2 regions of the Dyella caseinilytica genome follow, and region 2 is predicted to be linked to the other one. Evidence: predicted binding sites of a transcription regulator. Region 2 holds the regulator's gene; the other holds the start of a gene.
What was found. Region 2 encodes sigma-54, which starts transcription at its own class of promoters, with help from an activator protein. Its sites were predicted from a motif close to TGGCACGNGCNTTGC; they were not measured.
Positions count from the first base shown of each region.

Region 1: a site for sigma-54 is predicted at 2,327-2,341, ahead of flgB (flagellar basal body rod protein FlgB). Genes of this name have one in related genera too.

Region 1 is NZ_CP064030.1:4,262,636-4,267,052, reverse strand. Features, by position in the region: gene ISN74_RS18790 (methyl-accepting chemotaxis protein) at 1-936, opposite strand, end outside; gene ISN74_RS18785 (chemotaxis protein) at 1,085-2,002, shown strand; gene flgB (flagellar basal body rod protein FlgB) at 2,382-2,789, shown strand; gene flgC (flagellar basal body rod protein FlgC) at 2,789-3,217, shown strand; gene ISN74_RS18770 (flagellar hook assembly protein FlgD) at 3,232-3,918, shown strand; gene ISN74_RS18765 (flagellar hook protein FlgE) at 3,962-4,417, shown strand, end outside.
Region 2 is NZ_CP064030.1:3,391,220-3,395,636, forward strand. Features, by position in the region: gene lptC (LPS export ABC transporter periplasmic protein LptC) at 1-53, shown strand, start outside; gene lptA (lipopolysaccharide transport periplasmic protein LptA) at 25-648, shown strand; gene lptB (LPS export ABC transporter ATP-binding protein) at 658-1,374, shown strand; gene ISN74_RS14945 (RNA polymerase factor sigma-54) at 1,517-3,004, shown strand; gene hpf (ribosome hibernation-promoting factor, HPF/YfiA family) at 3,167-3,493, shown strand; gene hprK (HPr(Ser) kinase/phosphatase) at 3,675-4,417, shown strand, end outside.

The DNA of each region.
Region 1 (4,417 bases), 870 kb from region 2:
CAGACGATGAGCCAGCGCTGCGGCGCGGCTGAGCGCTTCGCCGTGGCGGCGGGCTTCATAGGCGCGTCGTTGCAGGGCGCCCAGGGTGGCTTTGATGGTGGTGGCGCGCACTTGCGTGGCGTCCTGGGTCTCGCGCAGCGAACGTAGGTGTCCGCTGGTTTCCTGCAGTACGTCGTTACCTTGCTGCAGCGAGCGCTCGGTTTCATCCACGCCGCTTTGCGCACGCGCCAGCCGTTGCAGGCCGAGCTGCACATTGCCATTCATCTGCAAAGAGAATTCACCGATCGAGCTGGTCACGGTTTCGATTTCCGCCGTGGCCTGCGTGGTTTTCTCCGCCAACTGCTTCACCTCGTCGGCCACCACGGCAAAGCCGCGACCTGCATCACCCGCGCGCGCCGCTTCAATGGCGGCATTCAATGCAACCAGATTGGTCTGGTGCGCGATGTCCTGCACGGTGGTGGTCAGCGAACGGATCTGCGCGACCTGTTCGGTCAGCAGACTCTGATTCTGGTTCATGGCCGAGAGCGCACTGCGCAGCAAGCGCAGCTGGCCATTCAGCTCGGCGACACTGGCAGTGCTCTGCTCGCCTGTCTTGGTAGCCTGCCCGATCCCGCCCTGCGCTTGCTGCAGGATCGTCGACATCCCGGCGCTGTGCTCCGTCAACTGGCCGACGCTGTCGCGGCTCTCGCCAATGGATTGCTCCAGGCCCGATTGCTCGCGATGCAACGCCTGGGCGTGGGTCAGCACCAGACTCTGCTGCTCCAGCGATTGCAGGGCGACCGCGGCGGGCGCACGCGGAGCCAGCCGCGCGAACAACGGCGCGAGCAGCCCGGCTGCCACCGGATGCTTGCGCTTCAACCTCGCCAGTTCCGCTTCATTTCCGGCGAGGGCGGCTTGGGTCAAGGCGGCCAAATGCTGGCTGCGGATCAGACTCATAGGCGAAGCAATTCCATTCAAGGGTTCCCTGACATCGGCGGGAAAAGCTGAAAGTTGAGGAAGCAAGTGATGTGCCATTCCTTAATTTCCTCAAGTCCCGCGGGCATGAGCCGATAAACCGGGGACATCAAGCAGCACAGGAATTCCCATGAGCGGCGCGGCACTGCTGGACAGCGTGGAGAGTCACACCCGGCTGGCCGGACACAACCGCGTGGCCATGCTGCTGTTCCGCCTGGACGGTGCCCAGCTGTTCGGCATCAATGTGTTCAAGGTGCGCGAAGTGCTGCGCAAGCCGCCGCTGGAAAAACTGCCCGGTATGCATGAACTGCTTGCAGGCAGTTTCGACTACCGCGGCAAGACGATTCCGGTCATCGATCTGGCAGTAGCACTGGGTTACCCGCCACTGGCCGGGGTGGATTCGGCGCATCTGGTGGTCACGGAATTCAGTCGTTCCGTGCAAGGTTTTCTGGTCGCGGACTTTCAGCGCATCGTGCACTGCACCGGCGAATCGCTCGAAGCGCCGTCCAGCACCCTGGGCTTCGGCGGAAGGGTGAGCGCCGTCACGCGCATCGACGGTCAGCTGATGGCGGTGGTGGATGTGGAGCACGTGCTGGCCAGCATCGATGGTGCGGCGGCGGAAGTTTCCCATCGCATCCAGCAGCAGGCGGAGCAGCAACAACTTTCGCCGCGCCGCATTCTGGTGGTCGACGATTCCACCGTGGCACGCGTGCGTATCATCAATCTGTTCAAGCAGATGGACATCGAATGCCTGGTGGCGCAAGACGGCCAGGAAGCGCTGGAGCAATTGAACAGCATGGCCGCGGGCAAGGATGAAATGATTACCGTGGTGCTGTCGGATATCGAGATGCCACGGCTGGACGGTTACGCCCTGACCCGCGCCATTCGCGACACGCCCGCGTTGCGTTCGCTGAAGGTGGTGCTGCACAGCTCGCTGAGCGGCGTATTCAATGAGGCGCTGGTGCGTGATGTGGGCGCGGATCGTTTTATTGCGAAGTTTCAGCCGGATTTACTGGCGAAGACGGTGCTGGAGTTGATGGCCGATTGAGCCTGATTCTGCTCCCTCTCCCCTCCGGGGAGAGGGCTGGGGTGAGGGCAATCTCGCATGATGTTTCTGTGCTGCGTGAATGATTGAAAAGCACATTTGATGTAGGTGTGAAGTGCACGGCAAGCCCGGCCCCTCACCCCAACCCTCTCCCCCGAGGGGAGAGGGAGAAGGCGCAGCCGTCAACAAATTGACGATGCACCTGTCATCCACGTGATGTCGGGATTCCGTCCCGACGCGCCGGTATAACGTCGCGCCCGTCGGTCTTGCGCCCATTCAGAGGCCGCAAGTGGCCGCGTTATGCGGTTCCTGGTCGTGTCCGACCCGTGGCATACAACTTGCTCATCACTCTCGCATGCAGTGTTGCTGCGGGGATTTCGTCATGAGCTTTAACCTTCTCGACAACGTATTCGGCTTGAGCAGTAAAGCCCTGGAGCTTTGGCAGAACCGCTCCGAAGTGCTTGCGTCGAATATTGCCAATGCGGATACGCCGAACTATCAGGCGCGCGATATCGACTTCCGGCAGGCGCTGCAGCAGGCCAGCGGCGACTCTTCCGATCTCCAGCTCAGCACGCCGACCGAAGGACAGATCAGCCCGTCCACGCAGTCCGCCGATCAGCTCAAGTATCGCGTGCCGCTGCAGCCGAGCATGGATGGCAACACTGTCGACACGCAAGTGGAGCAGGCATCGTTCGCCAGCAACATGGTGCATTACCAGTCCAGCCTCAGCTTCATCAATAGCACGATCCAGACGCTGCGCCTGGCCATCAATGGTGGAGGGCAAAGCTGATGTCCTTGATGAAAATCTTCGATACCGCCGGTTCCGGCATGGCCGCCGAATCGCTGCGGCTCAATACCGTCGCCAGCAATCTGGCCAATGCCGACAGCCTCAGCAGCAGCGCCGATTCGGCCTACAAGGCCAAAGAATTGTTGTTTGCGCCGACGCAGGAAAGCGATGGCTTGTCCGATTCACAAGATGGCGAAGTCAACAACGGCGTGCGCATGGTTGGCGTTTCCGAAAGCCAGCAGCCGGTGGAAACGCACTATGAGCCGGGCAATCCGATGGCCGACGAGAACGGCTATGTGTACGGCAGCAACGTTAATCCCATCGATGAACTGGTGAACATGATTTCTGCATCGCGTTCGTACCAGAACAACGTCGAAGTCATGAATACCACCAAGCAGCTGATGATCAAGACCATTGATCTTGGCAGCTAATCCGGAGTCCATCCATGTCCGCCGTAGGCAGCAGCACCAGCAGTTCTTCCGTCACCGGTCTTAGCCTGACTGGCAGCACCGTCACCAGCACGCCGACCGGCTCGACGATGACGCAATCCGATTTTCTGCAATTGCTCACTACGCAGTTGCAGGACCAGGATCCCACGCAGCCGATGGACAACTCGCAGATGGCCGCCGAACTGGCGCAGTTTGCGACCTTGTCCACCGACCAGAACATCTACAGCACGCTGCAGACGATGAACAGCAGCATCAGCAGCAATGCGCAGACCTCGCAGGTGCTCAATGCATCCAACCTGGTCGGCAAGCAGGTGCTGGTGCCATCGAGCACGCTCGACTACAGCGGCAGCGCAGTCAATGGCGCCGTGAACGTCACCACGGCTGGCGACACCGTGGTCACCATCAAAGACAGCAACGGCAACACCGTCAACACGCTCGACCTGGGGACCCAGTCGGTGGGATTGGCGCAGTTCAGCTGGAACGGCACGGACAGCAATGGCAATGCGGTTGCCAACGGCACTTACACCATATCGGCCAATAGTGGCGGTAACTCGACGGCGCTGACCACGTACGCGTCCGGTGCGGTGACGGGTGTCGGCTATGGCGGCAGCAGCACGGGCACGTATGTGCAGGTGGCGGGCGTCGGCGGCGTGCCGCTGAGCCAGGTGGCACAGATCAACTGACGTCGGCGGCACTCCCCGACATCGCACTACTGAGGAACAAAGCATGGCTCTCAATCAAGCGCTAAGCGGCATCAATGCGGCCGAGGACCAACTCAACGTCATCTCCAACAACATCGCCAACGCGGGCACGGTCGGCTTCAAGGGCTCGACCGCGCAGTTCGCCGAGGTTTACGCGGTCACGGGGCTCAACCTGAGTTCGGTGACCACGGGCAGCGGCGTCGAGATGACGGGCACCGAGCAGCAGTTCACGCAAGGTGACCTGGAAACCACCAATGGCAGCCTGGATATGGCGATCAGTGGCAACGGCTTCTTCGTCGTCAACAACGGCAGCGGCAACCAGTACACCCGCGATGGTGCATTCACGGAAAACAGCGCTGGCTACGTCGTGGACGCCAGCGGCGGTTACCTGCAGGTGTATCCGCCCAATGCCTCGGGCACCGGCTTCAACACCAGCACGCTCACCAACCTGCAGCTCAATACGGCGCAGAGTGCGGCGACG
Region 2 (4,417 bases):
CTGTTGACTGTCGGTCTATTGTTGATGCAGCAAGCGCTCGCAAGGACGGATGACCGCAATCAGCCGATTCACGTGGTACACGCCGACAGCATGGATGGCTACAACGAGCCCAACTCCGTCAGCACCTTCAAGGGCAACGTCCTGATCACCCAGGGCACCATGAAGTTGACCGGTCAGCTGGCGAAGATTTATACGGCCAAAGAAGACACCTCTGTCGACCACATCATTGTGACGTCGGACCCAAAGAAGCAGCCGCACATCGAGCAGATCGATGACAACGGCAACCTCATGACGGGCGATGCGGACCAGCTGTATTACGACAACGTCAACGGCATCGCGATCCTCACCGGACACGCGCACGTGTGGCAGGCGACCAAGGGCGAGTCGTTTGGTACCAAGCTCACCTACAACACGCAGACCGGTTACATGGTGGGTGAAAGCGGCAACGAAGGCCCCGTACGCATGACCTTCCTGCCCAAGCAGAAACCGGTGCCGCCAGCGAAGAACGGCAAGCCGGGCGCGCCAGCGGCCAACCCGCCGGCCAAGCCGGCCGCCAGCACACCGGCATCGGGCGCGGCCAAGCCGGCCTCCGCCTCCAGCTCATCCACCGCGCCGGCGCCTGCCAGCAGCGCGCCGACCAAGGAATAAACGTTCTCTATGCTTTCCGCAGAAGGTCTGCAAAAAAGTTTCCGCGCACGCAAAGTGGTGCGCGATTTCGCATTCTCGATCCGCCAGGGTGAAGTGGTCGGTCTGCTCGGCCCTAACGGCGCCGGCAAGACTACCTGTTTCTATATGATCGTCGGCCTGATCGAAGCCGACGGCGGCGCGATCAAGCTCGACAAGCAGGACATCACCGGCCTGCCCATGCACGCACGCGCCAAGCTCGGCATCGGCTATCTGCCGCAAGAAGCTTCGGTGTTCCGCCGCCTGAGCGTGTCGGACAACATCATGGCTGTGCTGGAATTGCGCGAACCTGATCAACGCAAACGCGACGCGCAATTGGAAAGCTTGCTCGACGAATTGAAGATCGCGCACATCGCCGGACAGAAAGGCATCAGTCTTTCCGGCGGCGAACGCCGCCGCGTGGAAATCGCCCGCGCACTCGCTGCGGAACCGCGTTACATGCTGTTGGACGAACCGTTCGCCGGCGTGGACCCGATCTCGGTGGGTGAAATCCAGCGCATCGTGCGACATCTCAAAGAACGCGGCATCGGCGTGCTGATCACCGATCACAACGTGCGCGAAACATTGGGTATCTGCGACCGCGCCTACATCATGAATGAGGGTGAAGTTCTCTCACGCGGCACGCCAGCCCACATCCTGGCCGACGAGAAAGTACGCGAGGTCTATCTGGGCCGGGAATTCCGTCTGTAATAGCTCAACTTTACTCACGCTACAAGAGCTAATTTGCGCAGTTTCACATCCGCATGCATGGCCGGTCATTCCGGCCGTGACAAGTATGGTCGGCGTTCCGCCGAAGGGTTAGGATGAAGGCTCGTTCACCCTTTTGGCAGGCATGAAACCAGGGCTCCAATTCCGTCTTAATCAGCAACTGGCTCTCACGCCACAATTGCAACAAGCCATCCGGCTATTGCAGTTGTCGCAACTGGAGCTGGCCGCTGAGTTGCGCCAACTTGCCGAGAGCAATCCGTTGCTCGAATTCGCCGAAGATGCCGATGGCGAACAAAGCGATACCGAAGAAGACGGCGAATTCGAAAATGAATTCGATAGCCCCGTATCTGCCAATAGCGATGGCGCATCCGGCAGCGTCAACGACACCAACGACGAAGCACCGGAGTGGACCGAACCGGATATCAGCACGGACGAGCCGATTGACTTCTCGTCCAGCAACGGTAGCGGCAACGGCAGCAGCCAGAACAATCGCGACGAGGAAGGCCTCGATCCGCAGAACGCCGCGCCAGAGTCCCTGCAGGAACACCTGCTGTGGCAGCTAAATCTCACACCCATGGAACCGCGTGCGAAAGCCATTGCCACGGTGTTGATCGATGCTTTGAATACGGACGGCTATCTGGCTGAAGGCCTGGATGCCGTACTCGCCGCACTGCCACCACACCTCAAAGCCACGCTTGAGGAAGTGGAAAGCGTGCGCCGGCAGCTGCAGCATTTCGATCCCGCCGGTGTAGCCAGCATCGACCTGCCTGATTGCCTGCGGGCCCAGCTTGAGCAGTTCGATCCCGACACGCCGCACCGCGACCTCGCCCTGCGCATCGTCATGAACGAGCTGGAACTGTTGGCGCGCAACGATGTGGCCAAGCTCGCCCGTCGCCTGCACGCCACCGAGGAAGAGACCACCGCCGCGGCACTGTTGATCCGCAGCCTGGATCCGCGCCCCGGCGCCGCGATGGACACCACCCCGGTGGAATACGTCGCGCCCGACGTCTATGCCCGCAAGGACGGCCCCCGCTGGAGGGTGCTTCTCAATCCCGACAGCCAGCCGAAACTAAGTCTTAACCACCATTACTGCAGTCTTATTGCGCAAGCACGCAGTGATGATGCAACCTGGATGCGCGGACAGCTGCAGGAAGCACGGTGGCTCATCAAGAGTTTGGAGTCCCGTGCCGAAACACTCTTAAAGGTGGCAGATGCCATCGTGCGCCGGCAAAGCGCGTTCCTGGACTATGGTCCGGAAGCGATGCAACCGCTGGTGCTACGTGAAGTGGCGGAGGAAGTGGGTATGCATGAGTCAACAATTTCACGCGTCACAACCCGCAAGTACATCCATACGCCGCGCGGCACTTACGAACTGAAGTATTTCTTCTCCAGCGGCGTTTCCACCGAAGATGGCGGCAGTGCATCGGCCACCGCCATCCAGGCCATGCTGCGCAAACTCGTTGACGGTGAAGATCCGCGCAAGCCCCTGTCAGATCAGGCACTCGCCGAAGAGTTGCACAACAAAGGCATTCAAGTGGCGCGACGTACTGTCGCGAAATATCGGGAAATCCTGCGTATTCCCAGTTCCAGCGAACGACAGCGCAATAGCTGAACCCAGCTGGCCCCGTTATTCATGACGGGGAACTTGCCACTCGACGGAACGTTCCCATATACAAGATCAAGGTTTCGCTTCACGGTGCTTTCGATCGTTTCACGGCGATCTGAGCACCATCCAACGCCGCCCCCGGGCGGCAGCTCTTGAAGGAGGCGCACCATGCAATTCCAACTCAGTGGTCAAAAGATCGAAGTCACCCCGGCCCTGCGCAGTCATGCAGAAGCCAAGCTTGATCGATTGACCCGCCTCGATGACCGCATAGTCAGCCTGAACATCGTGCTTTCGGTGAATAAGCTGCAGCAATGTGCCGAAGGAACGCTCAACCTTGCTGGCAAGACTTTGCATACCAAGGCAACAGAGAACGACATGTACGTCTCCATTGACAAAATGTTCGATACGCTCGTGACCCAACTGCGCCGCTACCGTGAAAAGCTGTGCGACAAGCACCAGAACGAGGTCTACGAGGTCCGCCAGGCCACCATGTAACGCGATTCTCGCGCCCGCCTCCCCGCACGGGAGGCGGGCCGGAACAAGGCCATGCCACCCGGTCGCCCGTCCCCTACTCCCCGATTCCCTCTTCTCCGATTACAACCCGCCCGCCCCAAACTGGCACAATGTTCCTGCCGCCGCCCCCGACCAGGCAGCCCAACGGCAAAAAGGAACGTTTTTGGATCGGCTTACCGCACGTCAACTCTACGATGACATCCACGAGCGCATGGGGCTCCGGTGGGTCGCGGGCATGCGCGGCGAAACGCGCGTGCTCGAATACGGCTCCACGCCAGCCCGCCGCCCTTCGCTAGTGGGCTATCTCAACGTCATCTACCCGAACAAGATCCAGATTATCGGTACGGAGGAGTTGAGCTTCCTCGACAGCCTGGATTCACGCCAGCGCTGGGAAGTGGTGCACAAAGCAGCAGCCACTCAGCCGGTGGCGTTCATCGTCACCAAAGATCAAGCCATTCCTGCCGACCTTCGCGAAGTGGCGGAGGAAACCAACACGCCATTGTGGATCAGTTCCAAGCGCGGCCACGAGCTGCTGACCTGGATGCAATACCACCTGGCCCGGACCATGGCCCCGCGCATCACCCTGCATGGCGTGCTGCTGGAAGTATTCTCGATCGGCGTGCTGATCACCGGCGAAGCGGGTTCCGGCAAGAGCGAGCTGGCGTTGGAACTGATCAGCCGCGGTCACCGCCTTGTTGCCGATGATGCGCCCGAATTCACCCTGATCGCCCCCGACGTCATCGACGGCGCCTGCCCCGAACTGCTGCAGGATCTGTTGGAAGTGCGCGGTCTGGGCGTGCTCAACGTGCGCGAGATGTTCGGCCACACCTCGGTGAAGACCTCCAAGTACCTGCGTCTGGTGGTTCACCTCAAGCCATTGCGCGACGGTGAATCCACTGATGCCAT